Regions from separate parts of the Brevibacillus sp. AF8 genome, predicted to be linked through region 2. Evidence: a T-box and tRNA genes for the amino acid it is inferred to sense, from the RefSeq annotation. Region 2 holds a T-box; the other regions hold tRNA genes.
What was found. The T-box of region 2 lies ahead of leuS (leucine--tRNA ligase). A T-box ahead of a tRNA ligase gene usually reads a tRNA of that ligase, here a tRNA-Leu.
Positions count from the first base shown of each region.

Region 1: it encodes a tRNA-Leu, which carries the amino acid that the T-box ahead of leuS (leucine--tRNA ligase) is inferred to sense. The anticodon was not compared.
Region 3: it encodes a tRNA-Leu, which carries the amino acid that the T-box ahead of leuS (leucine--tRNA ligase) is inferred to sense. The anticodon was not compared.

Region 1 covers NZ_JAGQDN010000023.1:89,813-96,949, forward strand. Annotated here, with positions in the region: gene KB186_RS23915 (ATP-binding protein) at 1-859, opposite strand, end outside; gene KB186_RS23920 (23S rRNA (pseudouridine(1915)-N(3))-methyltransferase RlmH) at 941-1,414, opposite strand; gene KB186_RS23925 (response regulator) at 1,514-2,629, opposite strand; tRNA gene KB186_RS23930 (tRNA-Leu) at 2,794-2,876, opposite strand; tRNA gene KB186_RS23935 (tRNA-Pro) at 2,893-2,969, opposite strand; gene KB186_RS23940 (IseA DL-endopeptidase inhibitor family protein) at 3,086-3,592, opposite strand; gene KB186_RS23945 (hypothetical protein) at 3,728-3,952, shown strand; gene fosB (metallothiol transferase FosB) at 4,023-4,475, shown strand; gene KB186_RS23955 (protoglobin domain-containing protein) at 4,630-6,351, shown strand; gene KB186_RS23960 (chymotrypsin family serine protease) at 6,357-7,137, opposite strand, start outside.
Region 2 covers NZ_JAGQDN010000016.1:47,521-54,657, reverse strand. Annotated here, with positions in the region: gene asnB (asparagine synthase (glutamine-hydrolyzing)) at 1-196, shown strand, start outside; gene KB186_RS19535 (ComEA family DNA-binding protein) at 317-1,021, shown strand; gene comER (late competence protein ComER) at 1,088-1,921, shown strand; gene leuS (leucine--tRNA ligase) at 2,015-4,432, opposite strand; T-box leader at 4,607-4,851, opposite strand; gene KB186_RS19520 (class I SAM-dependent DNA methyltransferase) at 4,891-5,640, opposite strand; gene rsfS (ribosome silencing factor) at 5,647-6,003, opposite strand; gene yqeK (bis(5'-nucleosyl)-tetraphosphatase (symmetrical) YqeK) at 6,003-6,593, opposite strand; gene KB186_RS19505 (nicotinate-nucleotide adenylyltransferase) at 6,577-7,137, opposite strand, start outside.
Region 3 covers NZ_JAGQDN010000001.1:515,621-522,757, reverse strand. Annotated here, with positions in the region: gene KB186_RS01910 (hypothetical protein) at 1-36, shown strand, start outside; gene KB186_RS01905 (YycC family protein) at 323-493, shown strand; gene KB186_RS01900 (thioredoxin family protein) at 521-1,087, shown strand; gene KB186_RS01895 (hypothetical protein) at 1,154-1,471, shown strand; tRNA gene KB186_RS01890 (tRNA-Tyr) at 1,564-1,648, shown strand; tRNA gene KB186_RS01885 (tRNA-Leu) at 1,694-1,775, shown strand; gene edeQ (edeine self-resistance N-acetyltransferase EdeQ) at 1,934-2,371, opposite strand; gene edeP (edeine non-ribosomal peptide synthetase EdeP) at 2,670-7,137, shown strand, end outside.

The sequences.
Region 1 (7,137 bases), on a different contig from region 2:
TTGAACTCGCAAATAGGGAGGCATCCTGTGCCTTATATGCAACTGTGAAAGGAATCGAAGGAAAGAGTTGCAGCAGCACCTTCTCACCAAAAACCATGTGATAAATACCAAGAAGAATCATATAGCTGCCGCTAAATAAATAGGTTCGCTCCCTCAAGCGGAGAAAATAAAAGCTAAGATGGTACGCAGCCATGATCCCCAGTGTTACGACAAAGGCGATATCTGTTCCGAGCAAGGTGCTGTTTAAAATGGCAATATCCTCATCCAAACCTAGTTGGATAGAGCTCGCAATCCCCCCGGTGAAAAACATGAAATTCGCCACTTGAATGACAATCTCCAGATCCTTGTCATCTGCGGAAAAAAACACGGTATAGGGCGTATTTCCTGGTTGATGGGCTTCACTCACTACAGCAGGCTGTCCACTCGCACCCTCTTCGTTTCCGTTAAGGAATAATCGGTGGGACATCCGAATGCTTTTTGTTTTCAATCCGTAGATTTGCCCGTCTTTTGGGAGCTTTACTTGTAATCGATAGGTTGCAGCGCCTTTCCTGTCGATACTATCGATGACACGGTCTCCCTTCCACGTCCCAGGTACGACCAGATACGAGACATTTGCATGTAGCCCTCGTCGAAAATCTTCAGGTGATAGCAATTCCCCCGGATATATCTCCCATTCCCCATCTAAATTGACCAAGCCTTGGCTTTGAAAATCCCAGCTCGACAAATCGAGTAATCCCCGCTTCGCCATGGGCATGTCCCGACTAGGAAAGGTTTGTATATAAATCCCGATAAATACTGCTATAGAAAGTAAAAAAACCAATCCAATCCCGGCAGGCATCAGGAAATTTCTTCGCTCCAAAAATGTATCCCCTTCCCCTACAGAGCTCGAATATAGTTTCAAGACTCCTTATGCCGATTATCAACTTCTTGTTGAACGAGACTACCGAAGCGGCTCTCCCAAGCTGATTCGCAGTGCTCTGTACAAACGTTCCAGCACGACCAAACGCGCCAACTGATAGGGATATGCTTTCTTTGGGAGTGCCAACCGCTCATTTGCCCTTAACAAGACTTCCTCTGATAAGCCAAATGAGCCGCCAATCACAAAGATAATCTCATTTTGACCCTCCGCCGACAAATCTTCAATTTGCATAGAAAGTCGCTTCGGGGTCCACAGTTCTCCTTCTCCAGTGAGGGCAATAACATACTGTTCTTGTTTGACTTGCGCGAGAATTTTTTGTCCTTCCAACTGCCTCACTTGTTCGATTTCAGAGCTGTTCATCTTTTCCATTCGGTCATCTTCTGGAATTTCGACGATGTTCATTTTGCAATACACGGCCAAGCGTTCGCTGTATGCTTCCACTCGCGGCAAGATATCATTTTTGATTTTTCCCACAGATATTATGGTGAACTGCATGAAACTCGCCTTCTTCCTTTTTCTTGGAATGATAGCAATTCGTTCTCCCAAACTTCTCACAGGATCTGTGGTTGTAATGATATCTTCCTGCTTCTTGTCTCACTGCCCAATCACGCGCGTCACCCACTCGCTTATCTCCTGAGGCGGATCCATTTCCCACTCTTGGCGATAGGCATTAGCGAATTTGGCATAGTGCTGGACGATTTTCTGTTTTTGTTCGCCCCTTGCGTAAATGCTCATCAAAGCGACATTCATTTCCTCGTGCAAAGGGTACACCGTCAAGTACTCTTCCAGCCTGCGCACTGCCTTGGGCAACTCCTCTGAGGCAATGTCTAGCTCTACCAGTTTGCACACCAGCTCCGTATACTTTTTTCGATACCGTTCTTCCAGAGGGGCTTTCCACAAGAAATCCTTGCGATCAAAAAGGGCTCCCTTGTACATTGCACACAAGTTTTCGGCTCCTCTTGCGCTTTGCCTATCCTTTAACGAAGCAAGATCGAATTGCTGGAATGCCAATAAATCGTACGTCTGATCCAACGGGTGAAATAGATAACCTTCACCCGTTTTTTGTATATCGATGCCGAGTTCTTGCTCTTTCATGATTTTCTTCAGGCGGTACATGGTATTGTGCAGGTTATGCGTGGCTCTGCTTTCGTCCATCTCCGGCCATAAAAGATCAGTCAGATGCCACTTGCTGATATCCTCCCTGGGATGACAGAGAAAGTAGGCAAACAGCTCCTCACTCTTTCTCGTTGGCCATCGCACAACTTCGCCTCCTGCATTGCGCACGTCCATACCACCAAAGCATTGGATGGAACTATTCTTCATGGGATGTTTGATCGGAGTCGTCATTTGTAGCTGTTTGACTAACCGATTCGTCACCCGTTCAATGGCAGCAGGCGTAATCGGTTTTAAAATATAGTCAAACGCGTATACCTTAAACGCATCCAACGCGTACTGCTTATAGGCAGTCGTAAAAATAATTTTTGTGTGCTCAGACAACTCGTTTATTTTGGAACCTAGCTCAAGTCCGTTCATTTTTGGCATTTCTACATCTAAGAACGCCACATCAGGGCATAGATCGGGCAGACAAGCGAGAGCCTCTAGTGGATGTGTGAATGCTCCAACGATCGTATAGTGATCGTTTTGTCCGATGACATGCTTCATGAGATCAAGGATAGGCTTTTCATCTTCCACTATCATTACCTTAATCACTGTCGTCCTCTCCTTTGGCAGGCTTTGTTTGTCCTGATGCTTCCATACAATCTTCCCTATCTATTGTCGGTATAATGGACAATGATTGTAAGAACAAAAAAAAGTGAGAAACAGGCCTACTCACTGTTCCCCACCTTATAACGAAAACCATATGTATAGATTGCTGGTGCCGGTAGAGGGACTTGAACCCCCACGGTTTCCCTCACGATTTTGAGTCGCGCGCGTCTGCCAATTCCGCCATACCGGCTTATTCAAAATGAAAATGGTCGGGAAGACAGGATTCGAACCTGCGACCCCTTGGTCCCAAGCCAAGTACTCTACCAAGCTGAGCTACTTCCCGATTGCCAGCCATATCGGACCTTCTCTCATTCGACAACTTCCGATAAGTATCGCAACACTTACATACTATACAGTCAAATTGAACCAATATCAATACCGGATTTTTTTGGAATATAGTCATTTTTTCCTGGTATTGAACTTCTCTCTTCTTGGAGTACAGATTTTCCCACATGGTATTTGCCGTTTCAAGAAATCTTGCGGAAGGTTAAAAGGATAATCCAGCGGATGACGCCCTACAATGATCCAACGCCCATTTGGAAGCTTTTTCAACTGATACACACGGAAAAATCGATCACTGGAATCGAAGGCAAACCATACCACAAGTGTCGCACGCTTGCTGCCCGAAGACAGGACCTGTGATTTTACAATCGGTGGCGCCCCTATCGTATCCCCTACCGGGATCGCGAGTCGTCCGTTTATTCGCCGCAAATCAAGATTGCCGATCACTCGATTTGCCAGACAAGGGGTCATGAATTTTTGCAGGAAACGGCGAATTTTCAACTTGGAATTGAACCGCTTTGGCAAAATAATTCCGCGATCCCCCACCCGCTTATGCGCTGAAAAGATAATCGTAAAGAATGCTTGCTCTGCCAATCGAATGACCTGCACCCATTGCTTTTTCATCTGACGTCCCTCCCCCTGTCAGACTATGCATCACGGGAGGAAAACGGTTGGACGCGTATCCATATACATAAACCGTTGCATGAGGGACAAATTAATACGGTGTTCCCATCATCAAAACCCGCAGGAGGTATAGCAATGCCTAGCCAAATTAACACTGACTCACTAAAAAAAGCAGAGGCAGCAACCACGCTGGCAAAAAATATGATTACGCAAGCGATCGAGCAATCTGCAGCCAATCCACAGCTCGCCGAAGAAGCCTTGAAACAAGCGTCACAGGAAATTGCCCAAGCGCAAACGATGGTGTCCCAAGTCCAATCCTCGCTGCAAACCCAAGCGCAAGCTCAACAAAGTCAATCCTAAACACATGCAGGCAGACCCGGAATGACTGGTGGTTTGCCTGTTTTCCCCATACAATAGCAATAGTTGCAAGATGAATGCTAAAAAGGTGGGGGACGTATTGCCGCAACTCCAAGGATTGAATCATTTGCTTTTCTCTGTCTCTAATCTGGAAAAATCTTTTTGTTTTTACCGGGATGTCCTGCATGCCAAACCACTCGTACGAGGTCGCAAGCTGGCTTACTTTGACTTAAATGGCTACTGGTTGGCGCTAAACGAGGAACCTGACATCCCACGCAATGAAATTGCTCACTCCTATACACACATGGCCTTCACTATCACAGAAGAGTCATTTGACGAGTGGTACGCTCACTTGGAAAAGCATGGCGTTACCATTTTGCATGGACGGGATCGTTCGGAGCGGGATAAGCGCTCCATTTATTTCACCGACCCTGATGGGCATAAGTTCGAATTACATACAGGCACTCTCCAGGACCGTCTCGCTTACTACCGGGACGAAAAGCATCACATGAACTTTTTTGAATAATTGATGATGTTGCCCATTTCTTAACATTCTTTTCACAAAATCATAATAGTTCCAAAGATTCAACCCCATACGTGAATGCTATAATCTATAAAGTACTTATGGCCTATTCCCCTTGTGAATAGGCCCGTTTTTCGTAAACATATGGAGGGATTTTATGTTTGGTAAGCGTGGCGTCCAGACCGTTACCGCCTCAATTCAAAAAAGCGATGTCCAAATGTCCGATCAGCTAACGGGGAAGGTTCATTTTTTGCAAATGAATCAGACAGACCTTGATCGGCTGAAACAAATTGAACCACTCCTAACAGAACACCTAGAGGCCATTACAGAACGTCATTACCACATGCTTCGCCAATATTCCCATCTTATGCAGACGATCGAAACGCATACGACGGTTGACCGATTGGCCGTTTCCTTTCGTCACTATTTGCAATCGCTTCCACACGCCAAACTAGACGAGGCCTATGTTGCCGGGCGCAAGAAAATCGGAGAGGTCCACAGCAAAATTGGACTTGCGCCAGAATGGTATACGGGCTCTTACTTGCGGGTCTATGAATATTTGATTCCCGCAATCGTCAACACCTATTCGAAGCGTCCCCAGGAATTATCTTCTGTCCTGTTGGCACTCCTGAAGATCATCACGCTTGATTCGCAAATTGTCCTCCAATCGTATCAGGAAGACAATGATTACAAAGTCATTGATCGCCTGGGCGAAGTTCTGGAGTTAGTGATTAAGATCGATAAATTCAAGCATGTGCTGGACACGCTTGAGGATACGACTGAGGAAGCTGGCAATGTGGGATCTGCTGCTGAGCAACTAAGTGAATCTGTGCAAAAAGTGGCTCAATCAGCCGTCTCTGTCGCAGAGAGTGCTTCTACTACAATCGAGCAAGCGGCGATGGGCAAGGATATTATCCAAGAGTCATTAACCAGCTTTCTTTCCATGGCAGAGGAGTTCCAAGAGATGCAAACAAAAACTTCTCAATTAATGACATCCATCGCAGAAGTTTCTCAGGTTGTCCAAGTCATCCGCAATATAGCCGATCAAACCAATCTGCTTGCATTAAATGCGTCGATTGAGGCAGCTCGTGCCAACGAACACGGGCGGGGCTTTGCTATCGTGGCAGATGAAGTACGAAAGCTCGCAGAACAGACCAAGCAATCCGTTCAAAGCATTACAACCACAATCACCAACGTTCAGAATGAAGCTGTCCAGGTAAAAGAAACGGCCACTCTCATGAGCGACCATTTTAACGATAAAATGATTCAGACACGGGATGCGATAAGGATACTAGGAGATATTGTGCAAAACATTGAGACTGTCGGGCATTCCACCGGACACATCGCAGCATTGGCACAAGAGCAGTCTGCTGCCACAGATGATATTTCAATGCGCATATCGCAAGTCCTGACGAATATGGAGCAGGTCTCTTCGCACGTCTCAAATGTAGGTAAAAACGTCTATGATGTTGGCGCTGGCATTAACAGCCTTCACAAGCTGAGCATCACACAAACGAGCCAATTAAAGACCAAGCATTATTTGCGAATCGTAAAAACCGATCATCTCTTATGGAGATGGTGGCTGTACAACTTCATGCTTGGGTATCACCACATTGATGAAAAGGAAATCGTCGACCATCATCAATGCCGCTTGGGGATTTGGTATGACGAGGCCCTGAACAATCCTTCCTTGAGCACCTTGCCCTCTTTCAAGCAATTAGAAGCACCTCATCGACAGTTCCACGAAACGGTTCGGCGGATTTACCACTTCGTCAAGCAAGGAAAACTAGAGGAAGCAGAAGCTACGTTTGATACGCTAGAAGATATCTCACAACGCATTCTCAACGTACTGGATCAGTTAGCCGAAGAAGTTTCCTAATGCTATTATCTATTTCGCTTTTTCTTGCCAGGCTGCCTTTTGGAGGCAGCTTTTTTTGTTTGGACACGGTTTAACTCCCCGGGAGATAGCGGTCTAGTGCGAGCGTTTGTTTGCCTGACTCTTTTGGCTTTAGGAACCGACCTGCCGGCTCTCCCTGCTGCTCTTGCTATCCCGACGCCAAACGCTTGCAATGCCCAGACAACCGGATACGAAATCGAGAGCCTCCCATTGGCTGAACCAGCAAAATTCACAGCCGCCGCGTAATTGCCCGCAGTCAGCCAAACAGAGCCGGAATCTCCAGGCAAGGAGATGGGAACCGTACTTCTGATGACCGTCTGATTCTGAAAACGGATGGTCCCCAGTCCTCCGTAGTTCCCGTAACTCACATCAATATCAGTGTGGATCGATTCAACCGTTCCCCATGCCAGCCCTGATGAACGGCCCACCTTTTTCAATCTACGCCCGATGCCATACGAGCGAATTACACCTGGTACTCTGCCCACTGTTGCATAACGAGGGGCAAGGAGTCGATTGGAAGTAGGGATACTAATCGCTGCATCCATTCGATTACCTGCATTTTTTCGAAGTCGAACATACCGATACAAGCGTCCGATTCGATCTCTTCCTGAACGGCCTCCGTCTGCTCCACCTGGCTGGATGGTCTCGGTATAGCCGCTCGTATTGTTACGATTCAGGACATGATTATTGCTCAGTACAAATCGCTGTCCTCTTCGCGCAACGATTAAACCAGCCGTTCCGGACGCCCCTGGGTAGCCGATACTATAT
Region 2 (7,137 bases):
CAATAAGGCCTATGTGCTGTACATGCTCGATGAACACCGCGAAGGCAATGCGGATTACAGCCGCAAAATCTGGACGATCCTGGTCTTCATGCTGTGGCATCAAATCTTCATTGAGCAAAAGCACAATTTTGAGCCTTATGTCAGCCCGAATGTAGACCTTCGTCGCAAGAAAAATTCGCTGCAGCATATCGGCTAAACAGCGCAAACACAATAAATAAATTTGCAGACCCTCTCTTACTTTTCGTAGCATCGTTAATAGAGAACAAGTTCTCTCTATGCACGTATTGCTATGTGAAGGACGGGAGGTTTTTTTGTTATGGTGCTGGAGTGGTGGGAGCGTTATCGTCGTTTCATCTTGTTGACTTCGGCTGTTCTGTTTGTCGGTTGTAGCTTTTGGTTATATCAACGCGACCAATCGCATAAGACTGGCGAACTACCGTTGCATTCTCCTGCTTATGCGGCATCGGATGTTGAAACAAAAGAAGGGACTGATGATTCAGCAACTGCTCAACCTGCCAAGCCTGTAAAAACGACACCGGAAACAGATAAGGATAAGAAACAACTCTCCCCTCCTCTCTTTGTCGATGTGAAAGGGCGAGTAAAAAATCCCGGTTTGTACCAATTTGAACCAGGTACACGTGTCGCAAATGCCATCGAAAAAGCAGGAGGAGCACTACCTGATGCTGACCTTGTCCAGATCAATTTGGCAGCGCCGCTCACAGATGGAGCAGCTCTTGTCATCCCGGCTAAAGGGGCAAGCGAGCCAGTCTCTACATCCATTGGCCTTGTACAATCTGCTGCCAGCGTATCCACCACTGGTGCCTCCTCAGCCATTAATCTCAACACGGCAACTGCAGAAGAGCTCATGAGCCTTCCCGGCATTGGAGAAGCGCGTGCCAAGGCAATCGTGGATTACCGGTCAAAACAAGGTCCATTTCGTTCGGCGGATGACCTGAAACAGATTGAAGGAATTGGCGACAAGATGTTTACACGGATAAAGGATCGGCTGGTGGTACAATGAGATCTGGTCATGATCATAGACACTCCTACATAGAATGGGAAAAGAATATTGGAGGGAGGTATGCCCATGAATAGAATTGGGTTCATTGGTACGGGCAGCATGGGCAGTATCTTGATTGAATCATTGCTGTCGGCCAAGGCGCTTAGTCCTGGTCATATCATTATCAGCAACAGAACCCCTGCGAAGGCGCAGCAACTGGCAGAAAAACATCCCGGGCTCATTGTCGCGCACAGTAATGCCGATTTGGTCAAAGAAGCTGCTACAATCGTTCTGTGCGTCAAGCCACTGGAATATAGCGTGATGCTCGAACAAATTGCTCCCGCACTAACGCCGGAACACCTGTTGATTACGATCACCAGTCCGATCAAGCTGGCCGATTTGGAGTCTCAAGTTCCTTGTGCCGTTGCCAGAGTTGTTCCTTCAATAACAAATGCTGTAATGAGCGGAGTCAGCTTATGTGAATTTGGATCACGTATCCAAGAGGAACAACGTCATTTTATACGAAGTCTGTTTGCCCACATTAGCTCCCCTGTAGAGATTTCGGAGCCATTTTTACGAATTACTTCTGACATTGTCAGTTGTGGTCCTGCGTTTATCAGCTATATTTTGCAGCAAATGATTCAAGAAGCTGTTGAAGAAACTGGCATTTCCGCAGAAGCTGCTACTTACATGACCACGCAAATGCTAATTGGAATGGCAGATCTTTTACGCGAAGAAGCATTCACCCTCCCTACTTTGCAAAAGAGGGTCTGCGTGCCCGGTGGAATTACGGGGGAAGGTCTGATTCCTTTGCAAGACGGGATTCCCGGGCTTTTCGCCCAAGTGTTTCGCCGCACACAAGCGAAGTTTGCCGAGGATCAGGAACTGGTTGCACGAAATTTAAACAATCAGCCGCATTAGCGCAAAACGAAGAAGCGATATTTACAAAAAAAGGAGTGGATACCTGTCACTCGCAGGCCCCACTCCTCTTCTTATTTCCGTGCCGTCCTTTTCTTAACGAACGACGATATTCACCAGTTTGCCTGGAACAGCGATGACTTTGACGATCGTTTTTCCTTCAATCAGCTCTTTAATCATCTCGTTGTTTTTCGCCATCTCTTCCATCTGTTCTTTGGTCGAATCAGAAGCGATGAGCAGCTTCTCTTTGTTTTTACCGTTAATTTGCAGGACGATTTCTACCTCGTCTTCAACCAGCTTCGCTTCGTCATACGTAGGCCATGCTGCGTAAGCCAGACTCTCGCTGTGACCGAGTTTTTCCCATAGCTCTTCACCCAAGTGCGGAGCGATAGGAGACAGCATTTTCACAAAGTCCTCCATGAATTTCTTCGGCAGAACTTCCGCTTTGTATGCTTCGTTGACGAATACCATCAACTGAGAGATACCTGTATTGAATCGCAGGCCCTCGTAGTCTTCTGTTACTTTTTTCACAGTTTGGTGGTACACGCGCTCCATGCCAGCCACGTTGGAGGTTTCCACGATTTTTTCGTTCAGTTCACCGTTGTCGCCCACAAACAGACGATATACACGATCCAAGAAGCGGCGTGCACCATCCAAGCCTTTTGTCGACCAAGCGATCGAAGCATCCAGTGGTCCCATGAACATTTCGTACATGCGCAGTGTGTCGGCACCATGGCTGTTGATGATATCGTCAGGATTTACGACGTTGCCTTTGGATTTACTCATTTTCTCGTTGTTTTCACCCAAGATCATCCCTTGGTTAAACAGCTTTTGGAATGGTTCCTTGGTTGGTACGACACCGATATCGTACAGGAACTTGTGCCAGAAGCGAGAGTAGAGCAAGTGCAGTACCGCGTGCTCTGCACCACCAATGTAAATGTCGATTGGCAGCCATTCTTTCAGTTTGTCTGGATCAGCCAATGCCTTGTCGTTGTGTGGATCGATGAAGCGCAGGAAGTACCAGCAGCTACCCGCCCATTGCGGCATCGTGTTTGTCTCACGACGTGCTTTCATGCCTGTTTCCGGATCGATAGTGTTAACCCACTCCGAGATGTTTGCCAATGGCGATTCACCTGTACCGGATGGTTTGATTTCTTTTGTTTTTGGCAACATGATTGGCAGTTCGGATTCCGGAACGACTTTCATCGTGCCGTCTTCCAGATGGAGAATCGGAATTGGCTCACCCCAGTAGCGTTGACGGCTGAACAGCCAGTCGCGCAGTCGGTACGTTACCTTGCGATTTCCTTTGCCTTCCGCTTCCAGCCACTCGATCATTTTGCTGATAGCCTGTTCTTTGTTCAAACCATCGAGCATGCCGGAGTTGATGTGCTCTCCGTCGCCAGTATATGCTTCCTTGGAGATATCACCACCAGCGATTACTTGCTTGATTGGCAGATCAAACGTTTTCGCGAACTCATAGTCGCGTTCATCGTGCGCTGGAACTGCCATGATGGAGCCTGTTCCGTAGCTGATCAGCACATAATCTGCAATCCAGATTGGCAGACGCTCGCCGTTAACCGGGTTGATCGCATACGCTCCGGTAAATACTCCTGTCTTTTCTTTCGCCAGATCAGTACGCTCCAGATCGCTCTTGCGTTTCGCTTGATCCAGGTACGCTTCCACTGCTTCTTTTTGAGTTGGTACGGTAATTTGCTCAACCAGCTTGTGCTCAGGAGCCAGTACCGCATAAGTTGCTCCGTAGAGAGTGTCTGGACGAGTCGTAAAGACGGTAAAGGTTTCGTCATGACCTTCGATACCAAAGGTTACTTCTGCCCCTTCAGAACGACCGATCCAGTTGCGTTGCATTTCCTTGATGCTCTCTGGCCAATCCAGTTCATCCAGGTCAGCGAGCAGTCTTTCCGCATATGCAGTAATTTTCAGGACCCATTGCTTCATTGGGCGGCGTTCTACTGGGTGTCCGCCACGCTCACTTTTTCCGTCAATGACTTCTTCGTTTGCCAAAACCGTTCCCAAAGCAGGGCACCAGTTTACAGCTACTTCGTCAATATAAGCCAAGCCGTGCTCATACAGCTTCGTAAAAATCCACTGTGTCCACTTGTAGTAGTTCGGATCGGTCGTATTGATTTCGCGATCCCAGTCGTAGGAAAATCCGAGCGACTTAATTTGGCGGCGGAAGGTGTTAATATTGTGCTCGGTGAATTCCGCTGGATCGTTTCCTGTATCGAGCGCGTATTGCTCCGCTGGCAAACCAAACGCATCCCAGCCCATTGGATGGAGAACGTTATATCCTTGCATCCGCTTCATGCGGGACAAAATATCAGTAGCCGTATAGCCCTCTGGATGTCCTACGTGCAGGCCAGCTCCAGATGGATACGGGAACATGTCGAGTGCGTAAAACTTTTTCTTGCCTTCATCCTCGGAGGTTTTGAAGGTCTTGTTCTGCTCCCAATATTGCTGCCACTTCTTTTCGACATTTTGATGACTGAATACCATGGTAAAGCACTCCCATCTTAAAATAGGTGAAAATAAGAAAACCTCTATCGAGGATTGCTCAAGGTTGAGCGATCGCGTATGAGCGGAATGTTTTCCGTAATATCGGGAAGAAACCCAAAGAAGAATATACTTTCCGATATTATAAAAAAACCTCACATCCCAGATCGCTCTTGCGAAAGGGACGAGAGGTTGTTTACATTCCCGCGGTACCACCCAGATTGGCAAATGACAAGCATTCACCCACTTGTTTCATCCGTATCGGGGATAAGCCGCTCACCCTTACACAATCATGGCGTAAATGACCTTGGGGGCAAGTGCTGGGAGGTGAGTTCAGATAGATTCGGGTTGACTTGCACCATCCGTCAACTCTCTGTGAGTGCTCGAATCCTATACCTACTATTCCTCTTAAACGCGTCGAAATCTGTAGTTATAACGCCATTATAGTCAATCCGAACCAATCATGTCAAACTTTTCGGCTTGCGGGCTGAGAAAAATAGGCGCTCACTCGCTTCTTGTGGCGGCATATCCGAGTAATCAGCAGTGATGACGATGTCTGTGAAGCCGACATCTGTCAGCCAGCGCAACAGTTGGACAGGCTGATAAGCCCGTTGCCAATGCTCTTCTTCCATCCGCTCGTACAATCCGTTTGGCTGACGAATGAAAAACGTTAACTGATGCTCTACCTCGAGACGCAGTGGGTCGCAAAAACATTGCCAAATGTACGAAACTTCATCTTCTACATGTGTGAACGTCTCGTCTCCGAAAATGTGCAGCATCTTGTACGGACTGTGCACATCAAACAGAAAGCTCCCACCAGGCGCGAGATGAGCGAAAACGCGCTTGAACGTTTCCTGCACATCCGCTTCCTCTGTAAGATAGCTCAATGAATCACACAAGGAGATGACCGCATCCGCTTCCGGCAAGGACAGCTCCCGCATATCCTGCTCCACCCACGCTACATCCACTTGCTCCTGCCTCATTTTGTCATAGGCAATCGCAAGCATTTCTGTAGAGAGATCCACTCCAGTAACGCGGTATCCCCGCTTGGCGAGTGGGATCGCAATCGTGCCCGTCCCACAACCAAGATCAATGACCCGCACAGGCTTCTCTCCCTTTGCCCAATGACGCTCGACCCAGTCGAGCCACTGGTCATAAGGAGTATCCGCCATCAGCCTGTCATATACAGCGGCCATGTGTGCGTATGCCATCTGACCTTACCCTTGCTCGCTGAAGGAAACTTCCTCTGCGTCCTTCCACAGGCGCTCCAGGTTGTAAAACTCGCGATCTTCGCGATGGAAAACATGAATGACGATATCGCCCAGATCAACCAGTACCCAGCGACCTTCATCCGCTCCCTCGATACCGCGGACGTCAAAGCCGTTTTTGTGGGCTTGGTCACGGATTTCGCGAACAATTGCCTGTACTTGACGCTCGTTGTTTCCGTGGCAAATCATGAAATAGTCTGCGATCACGGACAGCTTTTTAATATCGAGCACCTTCAAGTTCTCTGCTTTCTTGTCCTCCGCTGCCTTCACAATCAATTGGGCCAAATCTTCTACTGTTTTAACCATCAAAACCCTCCTTCTCTCCCTTTGCGGGAAACCAAATCGTTATATGCCGTCAATGTCAACGGGAAAACCGTCTTTTGCTTCTCTATCAAAAATTGAATCGTGCCTCCCAAGGCGAGGGCCAGGGCGGCATCCAAATCATACATGGCTTTGGCGCGAATAAAATCGACACCAGGGTAAACTCGGTTCGGTTCTATATAGTCTGCCACACAAACGACTTTTTCTAACAGGGACATGCCAGCCCGACCCGTTGTATGGTAGCGAACGGCTTGTAAAATATCTGCATCCGTTACGCCTAGATCTGTCTGGATCACAATCGCTGCTGCAAAGGCGTGCCACAGCTCTTTTTCCCCTTCCAAAAGCTCTGTAGGCATATCGTGGCGAACGAGTATCTCAAACATTTTTTCCACTGGCCAGCACTTACAGTAATCGTGCAACAGTCCAGCAAGCTCGGCTTTGTCGGGATCAGCCCCGAATCTCTCAGCCAGTTCGCGAGCCGACGCAGCGACCCCTAGCGTGTGCTTGTAGCGTTTTTCATGCATTTGTTGCCGTACGCGAACGAGAAGCTCTTCCCGATTATCCAAAAGTTTCATAGATTCGGTTCTCCTTTATATAGCGCTCCACGGCATCAGGTACAAGATAACGGATGCTTTTCCTGGCAGCTACCTTCTCGCGAATCATCGTGGAGGAAATGTCCCAAACAGGCATCTCCACAAATGTGACGTCCTCGCTCGATTTCAGGTCCAGTTCGGTTCCTGGCCTCGCCAGACCTATAAAGCGTACCATATGAATCAGCTCTTGGTACTGGTACCATTTGGGCAAGATTTTTACCATATCTCCCCCCATGATAAAGGAAAACCGGCAATCCGGGAACTGCCTGATGAGCTGAGCCATCGTATCATACGTGTACGATGGGCCTTTTCTTTCGAACTCCACATCTGTTACACGAAAGACTTCATAATCAGACACGGCAAGCTGAACCATTTGCAAGCGGTGATGCGCCAGCGTCAGACTCTCTCTCTTTTTGTGCGGTGGAACGTGTGTAGGCATAAACCAGACTTCATCCAGCCCCGCTTGCTCTCTGGCTTGTTCAGCCGCCAGCAAGTGCCCGCAATGAATCGGGTCAAACGTTCCTCC
Region 3 (7,137 bases), on a different contig from region 2:
GGTGTACCATGTATCCTTACTAAGCAAAAGCCATAGTTCGTCCTTTTCCATTGTGCGGGATATTCTGTTCACGAGATAGTCCCTTCGCGTACGGTGAGCAGGGATCAAACAGCCTGACTCCATTTTGGAGCTACCTATGGGTGGCTCTTTTTTAATTTTTCATTAAGAATTGGCCTGAGCAAATGTGAAAGAGAGGATCAGTAGAGCCAACATGTTACAAAGGTTAAAGGCTCTCAAGTGCCAGGCTTGTATGCTGGCAGGTTTAACGGCTGTGTATTATACTGAAGGGACTGATAAAAGCAAGGGAAAGGAGCAAAATAACATGCGTCCATTACAAATATCACCGGAGACCGCTGTCAAGCTGGCGGAAGCGCTTCAGGTACCCTTGGAGCGTCTCATGCACATGCCGCAGCACATCTTGTTGCAAAAAATGATGGAGCTGGCGAATCAAGAAAAGGAAGCAAACGAAGCAACGGATAAAACCCAAGAATAGGCGAGCGATACAAAAGGAGGAGAAAAGATGGGGGCAAACGTAGCACATAAATTCCGTACGGGGCTTAAGCCACAGGCGTTTGTGGAAAGCATGACGAAAAATCAGGATACATACCAAAACTGGTCGGATGCATTTTCATGGGAGGATGAACAAGAACGTGCTTTTTTTGCCTCTCTCCAGCATCGTGATGACCTCAGATGTTTGATTTTGGCTGCAGATTGGTGTGGCGACGTCGTTCGCAACTTGCCAGTCGTCTTACATGCCCTGAAAGAAACGGACATGCCAGTGGAAATTATGGTGATGGAAGAACACCTCGATCTGATGGATGAGTTTCTTACGATGGGAGGTCGGGCGATCCCTGTTGTTATTTTCGCAGACACGGGTGGTCATGTTCTTGCCAAATGGGGACCGAGACCAAAGCATGTCCAAGCTGTCATGACGGCATTCAAACAAGATAACCCGGACCGAACCGCAACGGATTATGAAGACAAGATCAAGGTAGCGCGTGCCGAAATGCTTGAGCAGTATGGAGAAGGCACTGGCTATCAACAAGTGATTGTCAAAGAACTGAGAGAGCTACTTTCCTCGATCTAACGATCATATCAAAAACAGGGCGGAGTCCCGGCTCCGTCCATTTTCATGCAGAAGGGCTGAATATTCATGTATTACTACGGCAATGAAACCATTATGTCCTTGGAGCAGGTGCTTCGCTTAAAAGCATCGGAAGTTCGAATCCTGGAGTGGGTACGTACCTACGAGTTTTTAGAAAACAGTTATGGGATCGATGAAGCCGTTCCCTACTTCTTGGAGATAAAATGTGAAGAAGGGCATGTCAAGATTCGCAAAAACCGCATACTAGAATTCCCGGAATACTCCTGTGAGGGAGAAGCAACATTTCAAGAAGTAGACGAAGCATTGCGTGTCTTTCACGAGTGGGCACAGGAGATTTTGGCGCAAAAAGATAGTCAATTTAAATAAATATATTGACGTCAAACAAAGTTCATGATAAATTAATAAATGTCGCTTCTGGTTGAAGAGAGTAGACGCAGAAGATAGACAGCACATATTGTGGGGAGATAGTGAAGTGGCTAAACACGGCAGACTGTAAATCTGCTCCCTCCGGGTTCGGCGGTTCGAATCCGTCTCTCCCCACCATTGATTTTCTTTCGAAGATGTGCTAATTTATTCATAGTTTCACTTGCCGGTGTGGCGGAATGGCAGACGCGCGCGACTCAAAATCGTGAGGGAAACCGTGGGGGTTCAAGTCCCTTCACCGGCACCATATCAAAACGAATGCACACTAACCATGATGTTTACAGACACATGGAAGGTGTGCTTTTTTAATATACATACGGGAAACAATCCAAACAGCGGCGAGTCTAAGACTTGGTTTTCAGGTCTTAGGTCGCCGCTGTTCCCTTTTTGGGTAACGAAAACTCGCTAAAAATTTAATTCGGCAATCGTCTCGCCAAACAGAACCATACCATTTTTTTGAAATCCGAGTGAGGAGTAAAGGTTTTCGGCTGCGACGTTGGCTGGAGCATAACCAATGACAATTTTTTGACAATCTTCCTTTGCCTTCAAGATATCAATGACTTGCGCAATCGCAGCACGTCCGTAGCCTAGTCGTTGGTACTTCGCATCAATTAAGAGTCTGTAAATCCAGTAGTTGCCATCGTCAGGGTCAAGCCCATACATGACAAAGCCAACCATGGTGTCATCATGGTATATGGCCAAAGGAACAAATGTAGTTTGAAACTTTGATTCAGCGATGGAGTAGAGGTTCGGGGCAACAAACTCGCTCTGTTCGGGAGTAGGTTCCAGTTCAATACACTCTTCCCAGTTTTCCAAAGTTACTTCACGAAGTGTCACAGACATCTAATCACATTCATCCTTCCGAGGGCTTTTTGCCAATATATTACATTTTATCCTACGTGAAAAGACAGCCAAAATCAATAGAGTACACAAATTTTTTTCTATTTTATGCAGCGCTAGAGAAGGAGAACAAGGAATGGAATTCCCGTAATTTTCAGAAATAACAATTTATGGAAAATTCATTTGACACTACAGAAGAGTCATCTATATAGTTGAAATTGGAAGTATTTGTAATCGATTTGATTTTTTACCATGTCTGAATTGTGGTTACATCTGCACAATTCAGAAAGGGGGATATGCTTTGCGCCAGGATAAGAAGCAATGGAAGGTCGGTTATCCTTTAAGTCATCCACAAAAGCGTATCTGGTATACGGAAAAATTACATCCACAGCTTCCTATCCATACGTTAGGGGGGATGGTGAGGGTGCAAGGAAAGGTGAAGCTGGATGTACTGGAAGCCGCTATTCACCTGTTCATTCAAAAGAACGATACCTTGCGACTCAACTATCAGGAGGAAGAGACAGTCCTTCAGTTTGTTGGAGAGTACGAACCGCAGCCATTGCAGGTGTTTGATTTCAGACAGGAACAGAATGCGCCAGAGCGGTGCAGACAATTTCTGCAAGATTTGTTTACAAAGCCGTTTTCGATCGGACAAGAGCCTCTGTTCTACTTTTGTCTGATTCAACTGAGTGACGAAGAAGCGGGGTATTTTGTAAAGCTGCACCATTTGATTGCTGATGGTTGGTCTATTTCAATCATGACAGAACAAATTGCTCACTATTATGACACGTTGTTGGCAGGCGGTACCGTCCATGTAGGAGATGAACACGCTTATCAAACTCTTGTCGAAAGGGAGCATGCCTATTCTCAGACTGACAGATTTGAAAAGGACAAGCGATACTGGCGGGACAAGTTTCATAGCTTGCCCGTAATCACGACATTACAAAAGGCGACAGATACTACTGAAGGCAAGCGCAAAGTTTTTGCATTCAACCGCGAAGATTCGACAAGAATACGCCAGTTTGCAGACCAAATGAAATGCTCGCTAAATTCCTTGTTTGTGGCTCTCGTGAGTCTTTACCTGCAGCGCTGTACGAGGCAAGAAGAAATCGTGATCGGTACACCGCTGTTAAACCGTTCAGGCAAAGTGGAGCGCAAAATATTCGGGATGTTCACCAGCACTATGCCATTTCGTCTGGCAGTTCCGATGGAAATGGATGCTATCGATTATGTTAAATATGTCAACAGGGAACTCACTTCCTGTTATTTTCATCAGAAATATCCTTACGATTTGCTGGCTCAAGAGCTGGAGCTGAAGAAACATGGCTATGACAGCCTGTTTCAGATTTGTGTAAATTATTACAGCACGCAGTTGCCATTCACTCTTGGTGGCTACCCCGTGACTAATGAGGAGTTTTACAACGATCACCAGTTGTATTCGCTCCAAGTGATTATCAGAGAATGGGCAACAGATGAACAATTGACAATGGAATTGGACTATAAGATAGCCGAGTACACGGAAGAGGATATTGACCGAATAGCGGATCATCTCATAAGGCTTCTCCATCAGATGATCTCGATTCCAGAAGTACCGCTGTCCAATTTGAACTTCCTTGCTGACGAAGAGTTGGCACTACAACTCCATACGTGGAATGATACTGCTGCTTCCTATCCCAGCGAGAAGACGGTTGTCCAGTTGTTTGAAGAGCAAGTAATACGCTCACCACAGGGAGTTGCGTTGGAGTCAGAAGGGCGCACGCTGACATTTCAGGAACTACAGGATCAAGTGAATCGACTCGCTCAGTCATTGCGAAACCGAGGAGTTGGCCCTGGCGTAATTGTGGCGTTGCTGGCAGATCATTCGCCAGAGATGATCATCGGGCTGTTGGCAGTGCTAAAAGCTGGAGGGGCTTACCTTCCGATTGATCCTCAACTCCCTTCTCAGCGCATCGAATATCTGCTGTCTGATTCTGGAGCGGACCTGTTGCTTCGTCACACTTCGCGAACAGAGGATATTTCGTGGTCCAAAAAAATCCTAGAGCTTGGTGATTCGTCCCTGTATATAAAGGATGGCGCAACTCTGGAATTGGTTAGTCAGCCAGATGATTTGGCCTATGTCATTTATACATCAGGCTCTACTGGAAATCCGAAGGGAGTCATGGTTACTCATCGAGGACTGGTCAACTATATTTCGTGGGCGAAAGACCGCTATCTCTCCGGTCCTGAAGAAGCGTTCGCTTTCTATTCCTCGCTAGCATTTGACTTGACGGTTACGTCTATTTTTTGCCCGTTGGTAAAGGGAAATCGGATGGTTATCTATCCGCACTCCGATTCAGAGTTTGTATTATCGCGAATCTTTAGCGATGGACGCTCCCATGTTGTAAAGCTGACACCTGCCCATCTGTTTTTGCTGCAAGAAATCGCTTTGCCTAGTACCACGGTAAAGAGAGTGATAGTGGGCGGCGAGGACTTGAAGGTGAGTCTGGCTGAGGCAATTCATGCGAAATGGAACGGACAAATTGAAATTCTCAATGAGTATGGCCCTACCGAAACAGTAGTTGGGTGCATGATCTATCAATACGATCCAGTGATCGATACCGAAGGATCTGTACCGATTGGACATCCGATCAGTAACGTGCAGCTCTACATTTTGGATTCATATGGCAACCCAATCCCAATCGGATCGACGGGAGAGCTATTCATCTCAGGAGATAGTGTGGCACGGGGGTATCTCAACCGCGAGGAATTGACGCAAGAGCGTTTCCTACCTGATCCGTTTCAGCCAGGTAAAGTGATGTACAAGACGGGCGACCTGGTTCGCTATCGGCCTAATGGAGTCATGGAGTATCTGGGGCGGGCTGACTATCAGGTGAAGATTCATGGTTACCGTATTGAATTGGGTGAAATTGAACAACAGCTACTTGGTTATTCTTCTGTGCGTGAGGCCGTGGTGATTGATCGCATGGATACGTGGGGGCGTAAGTACCTTTGTGCTTACTTGATCACGGAAACATCTTTCCGGGAAAATGAGCTCCGCGAAGAACTGGCGAGTCGATTGCCCGCATACATGATCCCTTCGCAAATTGTGCAGCTTGAACAGTTTCCGTTGACCTCAAATGGCAAGGTAGATCGAAGACTGCTTCCCGAACCTGTCATGGAGCGAAAAGGTGTGGGGGATGAAACCAGTCCTCGTGACGAGTTTGACAAGCTATTGGTTGACGTGTATGAGGACGTGCTTGGTCATTCGCCGTTTGGTCTACATGACCCATTTTCCCAACTAGGCGGGGATTCGATCAAGGCGATTCAGGTTTCCTATCGATTGCATCAGCGAGGAATCAAGATTCCCGTAAGAGACATCTTGATTTATGACACGATTGCAGAACTAAAAGCGAGAAGTGACTGGAGCTGGGGAGTGGAACAGATCTCGCAAGAGCCGTGTACTGGCGAGTTGCCGTCATCTCCCATCGTTTCTTGGTTTTTGTCACAACAGTTCCGCAATGCTGATCATTGGAACCAGTCATTGCTCCTTGAAAGCAAGGAAAAAGTAACGCTGGAAGAGTTTGAAGCGAGTCTGTATGCACTGGTTAACCACCATGATTGTCTGCGACTCAATTACTCTGCAAAAGATGGGAAGCTCTTTTACAATGAGCGCCACCTGACCAATCGCGTGTCAGTGACTTGCGTCGATCTTTATTCCTTACCGCAAGAAGAACAGGAGAGTAGAATGCTTGAGGCGATGCGAGCTTGCGCTGTTAGCTTCAAGTTGGAAGAATCTTTGCTGTTTACCGGTTGTCTCTTTGAATTAGGTCCTGATCGACCTCAGCGATTGTTTCTGACGGCCCATCATCTTGTAGTGGACGGTGTCTCCTGGAGGATTCTCCTGGAAGATTTGATGAGTGCCTTGGCCAGTCTGAAACGTAATGAGCCGATTGTTTTGCCAGATAAAACACATTCGATGCAAGCGTGGATCAAGGAAGTCTCCGCCTTTTACCAGTCGGATCAGGCAAGCAAAGAAAAAGCATATTGGGACATGTTTTCCATCCCGGAAGACAAACTACCGACTGACTTCGATTTTGGCGAAGATTTGGTAGAATACAGCGCTACATCTACGCGCACACTTTCAGCCGAGATGACATCGCGACTGTTGACGACGGCCAACCGAATGTTCAATACGGGTCCCCAAGACTTATTGGTTGCAGCACTTACCCGGACATTATCTGATGTATTTGATAGGGAGCGTCTCTTACTGGTAATGGAGTCTCATGGGCGGGAGTCTTCTATCCATACGATGAACATAACCAGAACAGTAGGATGGTTCACCAGCATGTACCCTGTTTTGTTCGAAACGAATCTATCCAATCGGACCGATCACCTAAAAGGGGTAAAGGAGAAGTTGCGCCAGATTCCGATGGGTGGGCTTGGGTTTGGCTGGCTAAAGCCTCAGCTGCTCGCGGCTGTGGAAAAGTCCCAAGTTCGATTCAATTATCTGGGATCGGTGGATAATCAACTAAGTGATGATCTGGTACTAATGGGAGGAAACTTGGCAGTTGATGCCGGGGTGGGGAATCATTTGACTGCACTGCTTGACGTGGCTGCTCTCATTCGTCAAGGAGAACTTCAGGTTTCTGTTACGTACAGCTTGCGCAAGTATAGCGAGGAGACCATGGAGAAGATACTTGCGCTGTTTTTCAATGAATTGGAGCAGCTCATTGATCATTGTTGCCGTCAGGAGGTCCCTGAATTCACTCCATCGGATTTTGAAGATGTGG